4 regions of the Streptomyces sp. NPDC048462 genome follow, and region 1 is predicted to be linked to each of the others. Evidence: riboswitches for the same ligand, from Rfam matches in the RefSeq annotation. Region 1 holds a riboswitch; each other region holds the start of a gene.
The links. Region 1 has a riboswitch for cobalamin ahead of metE (5-methyltetrahydropteroyltriglutamate--homocysteine S-methyltransferase). Riboswitches for the same ligand answer to the same signal wherever they lie in the genome.

Region 1 (3,554 bases):
CGGGCCGCGGTGACGAGGTTCTCCAGGGACGCCCTGGTCTCGGTCCAGCCCCGGGTCTTCAGGCCGCAGTCGGGGTTGACCCACAGGCGTTCGGCGGGGATGGCCTCAAGTCCCTTGCGGAGCAGGGCGGCGGCCTCGTCGGCGTCGGGTACCCGGGGGGAGTGGATGTCGTAGACGCCGGGTCCGGCTTCGCGGGGGTAGCCGTGTCCGGCCAGTTCCCGGGCGACCTGCATGTGCGAACGGGCGGCCTCCAGGCTGATGACGTCGGCGTCCAGATCGTCGATGGCCTGGACGATGTCGCCGAACTCGGCGTAGCACATGTGGGTGTGGATCTGGGTGTCCGGCCGTACCCCGCCGGTGGTGAGCCGGAACGACTCGGTCGCCCAGTCCAGGTAGGCGGCGCGGTCCGCCGTCCGTAGCGGCAGGGTCTCGCGCAGTGCGGGTTCGTCCACCTGGATGACCGAAGTGCCACCAGATTCAAGGTCGTTGACCTCGTCGCGCAGGGCGAGGGCGACCTGCATCGCGGTGTCGCCGAGTGGCTGGTCGTCGCGGACGAAGGACCAGGCGAGCATGGTGACGGGGCCGGTGAGCATGCCCTTGACGGGCCGGTCGGTGAGGGACTGGGCGTACGTCGTCCAGCGCACCGTCATCGGCTCGGTGCGGGAGATGTCGCCGGCCAGGACCGGTGGGCGCACGTAGCGGGTGCCGTAGGACTGGACCCAGCCGTGCCGGGTGGCGAGGTAGCCGGTGAGCTGTTCGGCGAAGTACTGCACCATGTCGTTGCGTTCGGGCTCGCCGTGCACCAGGACGTCGATGCCGGTCTTCTCCTGGAAGGAGATGACCTCCCGGATCTCGTCCTTGATCCGCTCCTCGTAGCCGGCGGTGTCGATCCGGCCCGCGCGGAGGTCGGCCCGTGCGGTGCGCAGTTCATTCGTCTGCGGGAAGGAGCCGATGGTCGTCGTGGGCAGCAGGGGCAGCCCGAGGCGGGCACGCTGGGCGGCGGTCCGCCCGGCGTACGGCTGGGAGCGCCGCCCGTCCGCGTCGGTGACGGCCGCGGTCCTGGCCCGTACGGCGGGGTCGCGGGTGATGGGGGAGTCCCGGCGGGAGGCGAGGGCGGCGCGGTTGGCGGCGATCTCGGCGGCGACGGCCCCGGTGCCCCGGGTCAGCGCCCTGGCCAGTGTGACGACCTCGGCGGTCTTCTGCCCGGCGAAGGCGAGCCAGCGCAGGATCCGGGGGTCGATGTCCTTCTCGGGCGCCGTGTCGAGCGGGACGTGCAGCAGGGAGCAGGACGCGGCCACGTCGACGCTGTCGGCCAGGCCCAGGAGGGTGGCGAGGGTGGAGAGGGACTTCTCGTAGTCGTTGATCCAGATGTTGCGTCCGTTGACGACGCCGGCGACGAGCCGCTTGCCGGGCAGCCCGCCCGCGGCGGCGAGGTCGCCGAGGTTGGCGGCCGCCGCGCCGGTGAAGTCCACGGCCAGACCCTCCACCGGGGCCTTCGCCAGGACGGGCAGGGCCTCACCGAGCCGGTCGAAGTATGAGGCGACGAGCAGCTTGGGTCGGTCGGTGAGGCCGCCGAGCTCACGGTAGGCGCGGGCCACCGCGTTCAGCTCGGCGGGGGAGCGGTCCTGGACGAGCGCGGGTTCGTCCAGTTGGACCCACTCCGCGCCGGCGGCACGCAGATCGGCGAGTACCTCCGCGTAGACCGGAAGCAGCCGGTCGAGCAGGGTGAGCGGCTCGAAGCCGTCCGGCACCCCCGGGGCCGGCTTGGCCAGCAGGAGATAGGTGACCGGGCCGACGAGCACCGGCCGGGCGGTGAGGCCGAGCGCGAGGGCCTCCCCCAACTCCGTTACCTGCTTGGCGGAGTCGGCGCTGAAGACGGTGTCCGGACCGAGTTCGGGGACGAGGTAGTGGTAGTTGGTGTCGAACCACTTGGTCATCTCCAGCGGCGCCACGTCCTGGGTGCCGCGGGCCATCGCGAAGTAGCCGTCCAGGGCGTCGGCATCGACGGCCGCTCGGTGGCGTGCGGGGATCGCGCCGACCATGACGCTGGTGTCCAGGACGTGGTCGTAGTACGAGAAGTCGCCGGTGGGCACCTCGTGGACGCCGGCGTCGGCCAGCCGCGTCCAGTTGGCGCGGCGCAGGCCGGCCGCGGTCTCCCGGAGGGCGCCGGCGGCGACACGGCCCTTCCAGTAACCCTCGACGGCCTTCTTCAGTTCCCGGTCCGGTCCCTGGCGGGGGTAGCCGTACACGGTGGCTCGTGCTGCCGCGGCTGCGGGCTTGGCTGTCACGGAAATCTCCTTCGCGAGATGACTCCTGAACATCCCGGGACGGGACGCGGACGCGAAGGGATGACGAACCGGACGGACCACACCGACGATGTGCCGTGTGTACCGCTCGATATGTACGCCGACCCGCCCACGAGGTCACCGGGGTATCCGCACGCGAGGGTTCGCGTGCGGGCAACGGGCAGGTCTTCGGACTCGCGGGCACATCCGCCGAGGCGGACACCTACTGGCCGTCGCTTCCCAGATCCAACCGGACCCAGTGCGTATGACGGCGGTCGTTCCCACTCACCGCTGCGGGGCAGTCCCGGAATTCCACCGGGTTCCCTCTTGCGACGCGCCTGTCTGGCGGACAGGGCGAACCAGCTGCACGGACCACACTAGACCGTCGTCCGGCGCCCCGGGCCAAGCCGTTCACATTGCGGAACGCCTGTCACCGAGGGGAGCGGGCCGGCGCTCCGTCCCGGGCGCCGGCCGTCAGAAGCGGCTCATCTCATAGATCTTCTGTCCCGTGGACGAGTAGACGACGGCGCGGGCATCGTTGACGAAGCCGACCCGGTAGGTCGCCTTGTTCGGGCTCTGCGTCACGACGAACGCGTAGCGGCCGTCCTCGTCCGCGGTGCTGGAGATGGAGCAGGTCATCGGGCCGCCGATGTCGAGCGGGGCGCCGTTGTCGTAGTAGAAGCCCGAGCAGGTGCCGTCCTGGCCGAAGACCATGGGGTCGGCGGACCCGGCGGCCTTCCAGGTGCCGACCATCGCGGAGGAGCCCGGTGCCTCTTCGCCGCTGCCGGAAGGCGGGATCATCGCCCGTATGCCGAAGAAGGCCGCGACGAGCACCAGGACGGCCACGATGAGGGTGGGCAGCGGATTCCGCGCGACGACGTTCTTGATGCTGGTATTGGCGTTGATCCGGCCGAAGTTGGCACCCGTGACGACGGCTCCGCCGGCCCGGATGCCGGTGGGCTCGGAGTCCGCCGGCGGGGAGGTGTTCCCGCCGCCCGCATTCGACAGGATGGCCTCGAGTTGCGCGGCGAACCGGGGGTCCTGGTCCGCCGCGTCCCGGAGGACGTTCTCGGCGCGCGTGCGTGCCGGAGCCGTGGCGTCGCCGTTCTCCCGCGACTCGGACACCAGCTGCTGGATCGCCGGATCGCCGCCCAGCTTGGCGTCCACCAGCTCCCACAGCCGTTGAACCAGCAACTCCATCGTGTGGTCGGTGAGTCCGTTGAGCTGGCCCCCCGCCCGCCTGGCCTTGCCCACTGCCCACATGATCAA
Region 2 (3,554 bases), on a different contig from region 1:
CGTCCGGCGCCCACGCGGCGTCCTCCATCGCCAGGACCAGGGCGCGCGCCTGCTCCTCGATCTCGTCGGCCGCGGTGCGGGTGGCCGCCGACTCGTCGAGGCCGAGCGCCTCGCGCAGGCCGGGCAGGGATGTGGTCCCGCCCCAGATCTGGCGGGCCCGCAGGATCGCCAGGACGAGGTTGACCCGGTCGCCGCCGGCGGGCGCGCCGCCCAGGACGTGCAGTCCGTCGCGGATCTGTGCGTCCTTGATCTCACAGAGCCAGCCGTCGAGATGCATGATGAACTCGTCGAAGCCCTCGTCCTCCGGGCGGTCTTCGAGCCCCAGGTCGTGGTCGAGCTTCGCGGCCTGGATCAGGGTCCAGATCTGGGCCCTGATGGCCGGGAGCTTCGCCGGGTCCATCGCCGCGATCTGGGCGTGCTCGTCCAGGAGCTGTTCCAGCCGGGCCACGTCGCCGTAGCTCTCGGCGCGGGCCATCGGCGGCACGAGGTGGTCCACCAGGGTGGCGTGGACGCGGCGTTTGGCCTGGGTCCCCTCGCCCGGGTCATTGACCAGGAACGGGTAGACGAGCGGGAGATCGCCCAGTGCCGCGTCGGGCCCGCACGCGGCGGACAGTCCGGCGTTCTTCCCGGGCAGCCACTCCAGGTTGCCGTGCTTGCCGAGGTGGACCATCGCGTCGGCGCCGAAGCCGTTGTCGTCGGCGGAGGCGGCGATCCAGCGGTAGGCGGCCAGGTAGTGGTGCGAGGGCGGCAGATCGGGGTCGTGGTAGATCGCGATCGGGTTCTCGCCGAAGCCGCGCGGCGGCTGGATGAGGATGAGCAGGTTGCCCCGGCGCAGCGCGGCGAGGACGATGTCGCCCTCGGGGTTGCGCGAGCGGTCCACGAACATCTCGCCCGGGGCCGGGCCCCAGTGCTCCTCGACGGCCTCGCGGAGTTCGGCCGGCAGCGTCGCGTACCAGCGCCGGTAGTCGGCCGCCGGGATACGGACCGGGTTGCGGGCCAACTGCTCCTCGGTGAGCCACTCCTGGTCGTGGCCACCCGCCTCGATCAGTGCGTAGATCAGCTCGTCGCCGTCACCGGAGGCGAGGCCCGGCACCTCCTCGTCGCCGAAGTCGTACCCCTCGGCGCGGAGCCGGCGCAGCAGCGCGACGGCGCTCGCCGGGGTGTCGAGTCCGACGGCGTTGCCGATCCGGGAGTGCTTGGTCGGGTACGCGGACAGCACAAGGGCGAGGCGCTTGTCGGCGTTCGGGATGTGGCGGAGCCGCGCGTGGCGCACGGCGGTCCCGGCGACCCGGGCGGCGCGCTCGGCGTCGGCCACGTAGGCCGGCAGGCCGTCCTCGTCGATCTCCTTGAACGAGAACGGGACGGTGATCAGGCGGCCGTCGAACTCGGGGACGGCGATCTGACTCGCGGCGTCCAGCGGCGAGACGCCCTCGTCGTTGTCCTCCCAGTCGGACCGGGAACCGGTGAGGCAGAGCGCCTGGAGGATCGGCACGTCGAGGCCGGTGAGGGCCCCGGCGTCCCAGGACTCGTCGTCCCCGCCGGCCGACGCCTCGGCGGGCCGGGTACCGCCCGCCGCGAGCACGGTGGTCACGATCGCGTCGGCGGCCCGCAGGGCGTCGATCAGCTCGGGTTCGGGCGTGCGCAGCGAGGCGACGAACAGCGGCAGCGCGCGGCCGCCCGCGTCCTCGACGGCACCGCACAGGGCGTCGATGAACGCGGTGTTGCCGCTCATGTGGTGGGCGCGGTAGTAGAGCACCGCGATGGTGGGGCCGTCCGTCACGCGGGGCGTGCGCTCCAACGGGCCCCAGGAGGGCGCCGGGGCGGGCGGTTCGAAGCCGTGGCCGGTGAGCAGGACGGTGTCGGACAGGAAGCGGGCGAGCTGCTCCAGGTTGGCGGGGCCGCCGTGCGCCAGGTAGGCGTGCGCCTCGGCCGCGATGCCGATCGGGACGGTGGAGGCGGCCATCAGCTGGGCGTCGGGGGCCTGTTCCCCGGTGAGGACGACGACGGGGCGCCCGGTGGCCAGGACCTGGTCGAGGCCGTCCTGCCAGGCGCGGACCCCGCCGAGGAGACGTACGACGACCAGGTCGGTGCCGTCGAGGAGCTCGGGGAGGTCCTGGAGCGGGAGCCGGGAGGGGTTCGCGTAGCGGTAGGCGACCGGGCCGTCGGAGGCGCGGGCGCTGAGCAGGTCGGTGTCTGACGTCGACAGGAGCAGGATCATGCGGCGTCTGGCCTTCCTCGGGGTATCCACGCCCCGGGCGGTGTCGGAATGGGACTCCCCTGCTCGGACGGGCCGAGTGGCTCGGGGAAGGGAGTTCCTGACTCACCCGGCCGGTGGGGCCGGGTTCACAGTGGCGGGACCGCGCCGGAATCGCACCGGGCTTCCTCCCCTGTCGCCGTCTGTGGCGACTACGGACCGGAAGGTCCGTCGCTAGGCATAGTAAGGGGCGGTCAAGAACTGGGAGGCATACGGATCTGATGAGATGGTCGGTATGCTCGCCGCCATGCCCCCGCCAGCCACTTTGCCCGTGCCCACAGGAGCCGCGTCCGTCCGTGACCGCGGTGACGCCTGCCCCGGCACGCTGCGGCTGCACAGTGCGCACGACGGTGCGCTGGCCCGGGTCCGGATCCCCGGGGGGGTACTGAGCGCGAGCCGGGCAGATGTGCTGCGGGAGTTGGCGGAGCGGCTCGGCGATGGTGAGCTGCATCTCACTTCGCGCGGCAATGTGCAGTTGCGCGGTCTGCGGCCGGAGTGCGGCGGCGAACTGGCCTCCGGGCTGGGTGAGTCGGGGCTGCTGCCCTCCGAGCGCCACGAGCGTGTCCGCAACATCGTGGCCTCCCCGCTCTCCGGGCTCGACGGCCGGGGAGAACGCGACGTCCGCCCGTGGCTGTCCGCGCTGGACGAGCTGGTGTGCGCGAGTGAGCTGACGACCGAGCTGTCGGGCCGCTTCCTGTTCGCACTCGACGACGGCCGCGGCGATGTGGACGCGCTCGGCGCCGATGTGACCCTGCTGGCACGGGCCGACGGCGACGCGGCTCTGCGGATCGGTCCGGCCGAATCAGTTCTGCGGATATCCGGCGCGCACGCCCCTCGGGCCGCGCTCGTCGCCGCCGAGACCTTCGTGGACACCGCGCGCGGCTCGGGCGTCTGGCGTGTGACGGATCTGCGCGCGGAAGGCGGGATCCTCCGGGACCAGGTGGTCCGGCGGCTGGCTCGGGCCGGGATCCCCTCCGCGCGCACCGCCGGGCCCGTGCGCCCCTCGGAGTCGGCTGCTCCCGCGTTCGGCGTCGTGGACGGCCCGTACGACACGGTCGCGCTGTCCGTCGGCGTGCCCCTGGGACGCGTCGGCGCGGAGCAGTGGCGGGCGCTGACAGACACGGCCCGGCAGCGAGACGGTGGCGGTGGCCGTGGCGGTGGCGGTGACGGTGGCGGTGACGGTGGCGAACTCAGGCTCACCCCGTGGCGCGGCGTCGTCGTGCCGGGTGTGGAGCGGGCGCGGGCCGCGGAGAGACTGGACGCTCTGGGGGCCGCCGGGCTGATCACCGGGCCCCTCTCC
Region 3 (3,554 bases), on a different contig from region 1:
TCCCTCCACCCCCACCCGCCGACCGAGTCGGCCCGCCGCTTCGTCGACCTGATCGGCGCGGACCAGGTCATGGCCGAGGGGCAGCGGGCCCTCGACGCGGGCGACTACCGCTGGGCGGCCCAGATCCTGCACACTCTCGTCTTCGCGCAGCCGGACAACCGGGCGGCCCGCGACCTCCAGGCCGACGCGTACGAGCAGATGGGCTACCAGGCCGAGGGACCGCAGTGGCGCGGCATCTTCCTCACCGCGGCCAGGGAACTGCGCGAGGGTGTCCAGCCCGCCACATTCGCCACGGCCAGCCCCGACACGATCTTCGCCATGCCCATCGACATCCTCTTCGACTACGCCGCCGTCCACCTGATCGGCGACAAAGCCGCAGAGGCCGACCTGCGCATCGACTTCTCCTTCAAGGACAGCGACGAGACATGGACGATGTGGGTCGCGCGCGGCGTCCTCAACGCCCGCCGCGGCGCGTCCCCCGACACGCAGCTCACCGTCACGGGAACCAAGGCGGCCCTGGTGAGTGTTCTGCTGAACCCGGCGAGCGCGGCCACGCTCGCCGAGTCCGGGAAAATCCGCCTCGACGGCGACGGCACCGTTCTGCCGGCGCTGGCCGAGCTCATCGACACGTTCGACCCCAACTTCGACATCGTGACGCCCTGAATGAGGCGTGCTCACGCCCGGCGGCCGGCGCGACCGGCTCGCGGCTCTCAGCCGCGTACCTGACGGCCAACGTTGAGGCCGGCTCCGGCCTCGCCTGTGTGAAGTCACTCCCCGCCACGACGTTCCGCTCAGCCGTCGACATCGTCGAAGGCGTCCACTGCCCCATCCCCAAGAGGAGCCTCTGACAGGCCAAGGTGTGGATGCGCCGCCCTGAACTGGGCTTGTTCCGCTTTGACGGGCACCATGGGTGTGGTGGTCAGGCTGCGAGCCGTCGCCTGCGGTGCCGGGCCAGCAGCCCGGCGGCCCGCATCTGTTTCGCGATGACGCATCACGTGGAGTGCGCGGCGATCATGGAGCCGGTGAAGAAGGACGACTGACCTGAGGTTTCGCTCCGGCGCATAGGGTGTGCGTTGCGGGCGATACCTGACGCTGAAATGACGCTCGCGACGCTCGTTCTGATGGGCGACAGGAGCCTCTTCGGGCAAGTCGTCCCCCGTCGGGGCAGCGAGCATCGACGGGGTCTGCATCACGCCCTGGATCCTGTGCAGCCCTCCGGCATGGGCAACTCCGAGAAAGATTCGAGGTATGGCAGTGATCTGCGTCGGCGGCATGATCGGGATCGGAAAGACGAGTGTCGCCGAACTGATCGCCAAGGAGCTGGGGAGCAGGGTCTTCTACGAGAGCGTGGAGGACAATCCGATTCTGCCGCTCTTCTACACGGCCGGCCCCGAAGAGATAGAGGCGAGGCGGTACCCCTTCCTCCTCCAGCTCTACTTCCTGCAGACGCGTTTCGCCGCGATCAAAGACGCGTACAAGCAGGACGACAACGTGCTCGACCGCTCCATCTACGAGGACTGGTACTTCGCCAAGGTCAACCACGACCTCGGCAGGATCAGTTCCCTTGAGATGCGGGTGTACGAGGGGCTGCTCGCGGAGATGATGCGCGAGATCGACGGCCTGCCCTACCGCAAAGCACCCGATCTCATGGTGTATCTCCGGGCGGACTTCGAGACGGTACTGCACCGCATCGGGCTGCGGGGACGCGATTTCGAACAGGACCGGAGTCTCGTCGGGTACTACCGGACGCTGTGGTCGGGGTACGACGACTGGGTGCGCGAGCACTACCGCGCCAGTGACGTCGTCGTGGTCGACATGAACGACACCGACGTGGTCAACAGCCCCGAGGACGCGGAGCGCGTGGTCCGGGAAGTCACTGACGCCCTGGCGCTGGCGAGGTCACGGCGCCCCTGATGCCGCCCGGTGGCCGGGCACGGAGGTGTCCCGGTACGCCGTCCGGCCGGGCTCCTGCCACCGTGGGGCGGGTGACATGATGGGCTGCGGACATGGGCGACGGCGGCCCGAGGAAACCGGTGGGAATCCGGTGCGGTACCGCCACTGTGATCGGCGAGCGGATCCCGATGCGCCACTGCCCCGCGAGGGCGGGAAGGCCGGGACGAGCACGGACCCGAGAGCCAGGAGACTCACGCTGTCGCCTCCTCGAAGGACCCCGGGGCGGAACTCCCCGGCAAGAGGGAGGATGCGGCATGCCTGAGCGGCCAGTCGACGAGAACGCGCCGACGTCGGACCGGACGGTCCCCTGCCGGGTGGTGGTGTGCCGCGACTGCTGCTGCGGCACGGTCAAGGTGCGGGGCGATCACCCCGCGCAGACCGCGCGGTTGCGGGAGATCGCCCCGGTGCGGACCTCCGACTGCCTGGACCTCTGTGAGCAGGCCAACGTCATCGTCGTACAGCCTTCTGCCGTCGGGCGGGCGGCAGGAGCCCGGCCGGTCTGGCTCGGCCTGGTCAACGACCCCAATGCCACCGAGGACATAGTGGATTGGGTGCGGGCCGGCGGGCCGGGTGTCGCGGACCGTCCCGGCATCCTCGACCTCTATCTGATCGACCCGCCGCGCCGCGTGAGGACGGCGACCTCATGACCAGCGGTGGGCGCGCGGCGGACGCGGTACCGGCGCACGAGGTCGTCGTGGCGCTGCGCGACGTGGCGCGGATGGGCGGATTCTTCGTCCTGGACACGGCCCGGGGGCCCGGGTCCGGTGCAGGAGGGCTCACACGGGAAGGGTTCGGCGCGCGGGCCAGGACGGTCAATGAACGCTACGCCACCGCCGAGGCCCGCGTCGGAGTCTCCATCGCCCATCTCGGGCTCGCGGCCCGCCTGTGGTCACCGGTTCTCGCCTGCGCGCTGTTGCACGGGATCGTGCCGGAGACGACCACCGTGGAATGGGCCGGTGACAGTGCGGCGCTCCGGCTGGCCGAGCCTCGGGGCAGCCGTGCTCCGCAGCCGGCGTCGTCGCTCGCCGATGCCGTCCGCGCTCAGGCGGACGGTGTTCTGGAGGGTGTGGAGCGGGGCCTGCCCGTCAAGGTGGCTCCCCGCCTGCTCGCGGGTAACTCGGCTTCCGCGCTGGTCGGTTCGGCGGCGCAGCTGCTCAGGTCCCGGCCCGACCTGCGGGCACCGCTCACCGGGCTGACCAGGGAACTCCTTCAGACGGGGCGGCTGTTGGGTACGGGCGAGGTCACCGGCCCCGAGCTGACGTTCCGGCGGCGGAGCTGCTGTCTGTACTACCGGGCCTTGAACGGTGCGAAGTGCGGTGACTGCTGCCTGGCCCGGTGACCGGAGCGGAGCAGGCCACAGGGGCCCGCTCCGCCCGCTGCCGAACGTGCCCGGGATCCGCTCACCGCGACGCGGGCAGCCGGTGTCGCGGTGGGCCCGGCGTCCCGGATCCGGCGCCGCGGCTCGTACCCCGGCACCGGCGTCCAGTTGACCCAGGACGCCCGGTCACCGGTTCGCGTCGGGCACAGGCACGTCCGCCGGCAGGAACGTCACCTGGGGACGGCCCGTGCGAGGATGCACCGCGACCTCGGCGGTCACCTCG
Region 4 (3,554 bases), on a different contig from region 1:
CACCGCGCACACGGCGACGCGCAGGACGTCCTCGCCGTGCGGGGGCGCGACGACGGACTCGCGCACGGTGCCGCGCAGCGAGACCCGCAGCCCGTCCTCCTCGTCGATGCCGAGGCCGTGGGCGAACGGCAGCACTCCGTACGTGGGCCGCCCGGTGAGACCGAACAGCATGTCCAGGCCCGGCTCCAGCAGTGACACGTCACCGCGGAACTTGTTGACCAGGTAGCCGGCGATCAGTTCCTGGTCCTCGGCGGCGAGCAGCGCCGTCGTACCGAAGAACGAGGCGAAGACCCCGCCGCGGTCGATGTCCCCGACGACCACCACCGGGAAGCGGGCCGCCCGTGCGATGCCCATGTTCACGATGTCGGTGCGCCGGAGGTTGATCTCCGCCGGACTGCCCGCCCCCTCGCAGATCACCGCGTCATACGTGGACCGGAGCTGCTCCAGGCAGTCCACGACGGTGGACAGCAACTGCTCCTGCCTGCCGCCGTGGTAGCCGCGGGCGCTCATCTCACCGACCGCGCGCCCCATCAGGACGACCTGGCTGGAGCGGTCGCCGCCGGGCTTGAGCAGCACCGGGTTCATCAGCGCGGTCGGCTCCACCCGGGCGGCCTGGGCCTGCATGGCCTGGGCCCGGCCGATCTCGGCGCCCTCGCGGGTGACGAAGGAGTTGAGTGACATGTTCTGCGCCTTGAACGGCGCGACCTTCACCCCCTGGCGCACCAGCCAGCGGCAGATGCCCGCCGTGACGACGCTCTTGCCCGCGTCCGATGTGGTCCCGGCGACCAGCAGTCCGCCGCTCATGTCGGTCTCCGTCCTGAGGTGCGCGCACCCGGGGCAGGTGTGCCCGGACCGCGCGTCGAGGTGATCCGCCGTGCCGCGGCGCCCGCGCCCAGCCGGGCCGCCACGCTCACACCGAGGGCCAGCACGCCGATCCGGCGCGAGAGCCGTACGGCGCGTTCGATGTCCTTCGTCCCCACCGCCCGGCCGGCGGCGCCGTTGAGTACGGGGCGGTGCTCGACCCGGCCGCCGTAGGCGAGGGTGCCGCCGAGCCGTACGCCCAGCGCGCCCGCGAACGAGGCTTCCACCGGGCCCGCGTTGGGGCTCGGGTGCCGGTGGGCGTCCGTACGCCAGGCCCGCAGCGCACCCCGGGGCCGTCCCCCGGCGGCGACCGCGAGCAGCGCGGTCAGCCGGGCGCCGGGCCAGCCCACGAGGTCGTCGAGGCGGGCCGAGGCCCAGCCGTAACGCAGATGGCGGGGCGACCTGTGCCCGACCATCGCGTCCAGGGTGTTGGCGGCCCGGAAGCCGACGAGCCCGGGGACCCCGCCCAGCGCGCCCCACACCAGTGCGCCGACCACGGCGTCGGAGGTGTTCTCGGCGACGGACTCCACCACGGCACGGGCGATCTGCGGTCCGTCCAGGGACTGCGGGTCACGGCCGCACAGGCGGGGCAGCCGCTCGCGGGCCAGTTCGAGGTCGCCGGCGGCCAGCGCGCCGCCGATGGACCGGGCCTCGCGCCCGAGCGACGTACCGCCGACGACGGACCAGGTGGCGGCGGCGGTCAGGGCCACGGACGCGGCGGGACGGCGGCGCAGCGCACGGGCGGCCAGTGCCGCGCCTCCGGCGGTGCCTCCGGCGCAGACCAGGGTGTGCAGCGCGCCCCACCCGCGGTGGTCGCGCCACAGGCGGCGTTCGATGCCTGCCGCGGCCCGCCCGAAGGCGGCGACCGGATGTCCCCGGCGGGGGTCACCGAGCAGCAGATCACCGATCAGACCGGCCGTGGCGCCGTACGCGAAGATGCGATCGGCACGCACGGTTCAGCCGGCCGTCGCGCCTCGGACGCCCTTGGTGCGGGCAGCTGGCGGCGGGGGAGACAGGGATACGGACGCACGGCGGCCGGGCATGGCGATATGTCCTCACTCAGGGTCCGCGCCCTGGTTCGACGTGATCGGCGACCAGAGTCTCCTGGCTCCCGGATCCGCAGTACCCCCGGTCTTCCAGCCCACTTGGCGTGGACCGTGACTTCCGGTGGTGGGGGACTGCTCCCCGGTGACAGTGGCGGGACCGCGCCGGATTCGCACCGGCTTCCTCTGCTGTCGCCGTAATGGCTCCGGCAGTCCACCACGCTCCGCGAACGCCAGTCAACCTACCGTTGACCTGCGGCGGCGCAGTGTGCTGAGACCCACATCGGGCCGGCCGCACGCGAGGTGCGGCCGGCCCGATACGGCGGATGGTTCAGGTGCGGTGGGTCGGGGACTGCGGCTCAGGCGACGATCATGTAGATGCCGTAGGCCACCGCCGCCGCGCACAGCCCGAAGCAGGCGTACGCGCCCGCGCGGGCGAGCATCAGGGACCCGCCGGCCTGACCGCCCGGTGCGGCCGCCTCGGCCTGCCGGGAGAGGCCGACGATGCCCAGGGTGAAGAGGCCCACCAGCGCGACGGTGGCGACGAGAGAGACGCCGAAGACGGTGCCGAGGGCTGCCCAGTCGATGTTCATGGAGGATCTTCCTTACACCGTGGCAGGTCGTGCCGGGTCGGCGGCTACGGGCCCGGCCGGGGCCGGGATGGTGGTCTTGAGGTCATGCTGGGCCTGGGCCGCGGTGGGCGGCGGGCTGACGGCCGCGATGGCGGTGGTGACGACCCCGGCGGGTTCGGCGTTCCCGCCGGCCGTTGCGCCGTTCTGGCCGCCGGGCCCGACGTCGTCCTGGCCGACCGGCTTGCGGCGGGACAGGACCCAGATCGCTCCGGAGCCCGCGACCAGCAGCAGGGCGACGAGCACGACGCCCCAGGTGCCCTGCTTGGTGAGGAACTCCGCCCCCGCGCCGACCAGACCCGCGGCGGGCAGCGTCAGACCCCAGGCGACGAACATCCGGGTGGCGGTGGACCAGCGGACCACACCGCCCCGGCGGCCGAGGCCGGCGCCCATCACCGCACCCGAGCAGGACTGGGTGGTGGAGAGGGAGAAGCCGAGGTGCGAGGAGGCCAGGATGACCGTGGCCGCACTGGTCTGGGCGGCGAAGCCCTGCGGCGGCTTGAGCTCGGTGAGGCCGCTGCCCATGGTGCGGATGATGCGCCAGCCGCCCAGGTAGGTGCCGAGCGCGATGGCCAGACCGGCGCTGACGATGACCCAGACCGGCGGGTTCGCACCGGGGGAGAGCACCCCGCCGGTGACCAGGGCCAGCGTGATGATGCCCATGGTCTTCTGCGCGTCATTGGTGCCGTGGGCGAGCGAGACCAGCCCGGCGGAGGCGATCTGCCCGGCCCGGTAGCCCTTGGCGGTCGCCTTCTCCTGGGCGTCGTTACGGATCTTCCCGCCGATCCGGTAGGTCAGCCTGGTGGCCAGCAGTGCGGCCAGACCGGCGACGAACGGGGCGGCGACCGCGGGGAGCAGCACCTTGGTGACGACGGTGCCGCCGTCGACCGAGGACCAGCCCGCGGACATCACCGCGGCGCCGATCAGACCGCCGAAGAGGGCGTGCGAGGAGCTGGACGGCAGCCCGACCAGCCAGGTCAGCAGATTCCACAGGATGGCGCCGACGAGCGCCGCGAAGATG

Region 2: another riboswitch for cobalamin. It lies ahead of cobN (cobaltochelatase subunit CobN); the one in region 1 lies ahead of metE (5-methyltetrahydropteroyltriglutamate--homocysteine S-methyltransferase).
Region 3: another riboswitch for cobalamin. It lies ahead of ACGFU6_RS09530 ((2Fe-2S) ferredoxin domain-containing protein); the one in region 1 lies ahead of metE (5-methyltetrahydropteroyltriglutamate--homocysteine S-methyltransferase).
Region 4: another riboswitch for cobalamin. It lies ahead of ACGFU6_RS36050 (cobalamin biosynthesis protein); the one in region 1 lies ahead of metE (5-methyltetrahydropteroyltriglutamate--homocysteine S-methyltransferase).

What each region holds. Positions count from the first base shown of each region.
Region 1 covers NZ_JBICXG010000003.1:331,409-334,962, forward strand. Annotated here, with positions in the region: gene metE (5-methyltetrahydropteroyltriglutamate--homocysteine S-methyltransferase) at 1-2,288, opposite strand, end outside; cobalamin riboswitch at 2,448-2,664, opposite strand; gene ACGFU6_RS07505 (hypothetical protein) at 2,760-3,554, opposite strand, start outside.
Region 2 covers NZ_JBICXG010000004.1:252,574-256,127, reverse strand. Annotated here, with positions in the region: gene cobN (cobaltochelatase subunit CobN) at 1-2,218, opposite strand, end outside; cobalamin riboswitch at 2,290-2,442, opposite strand; gene ACGFU6_RS09635 (precorrin-3B synthase) at 2,490-3,554, shown strand, end outside.
Region 3 covers NZ_JBICXG010000004.1:229,538-233,091, forward strand. Annotated here, with positions in the region: gene ACGFU6_RS09520 (alkyl/aryl-sulfatase) at 1-663, shown strand, start outside; gene ACGFU6_RS09525 (deoxynucleoside kinase) at 1,249-1,914, shown strand; cobalamin riboswitch at 2,024-2,146, shown strand; gene ACGFU6_RS09530 ((2Fe-2S) ferredoxin domain-containing protein) at 2,208-2,600, shown strand; gene ACGFU6_RS09535 ((2Fe-2S)-binding protein) at 2,597-3,292, shown strand; gene ACGFU6_RS09540 (ABC transporter ATP-binding protein) at 3,458-3,554, opposite strand, start outside.
Region 4 covers NZ_JBICXG010000038.1:23,278-26,831, forward strand. Annotated here, with positions in the region: gene ACGFU6_RS36045 (cobyric acid synthase) at 1-804, opposite strand, end outside; gene ACGFU6_RS36050 (cobalamin biosynthesis protein) at 801-1,814, opposite strand; cobalamin riboswitch at 1,959-2,092, opposite strand; gene ACGFU6_RS36055 (hypothetical protein) at 2,264-2,497, opposite strand; gene ACGFU6_RS36060 (anion permease) at 2,510-3,554, opposite strand, start outside.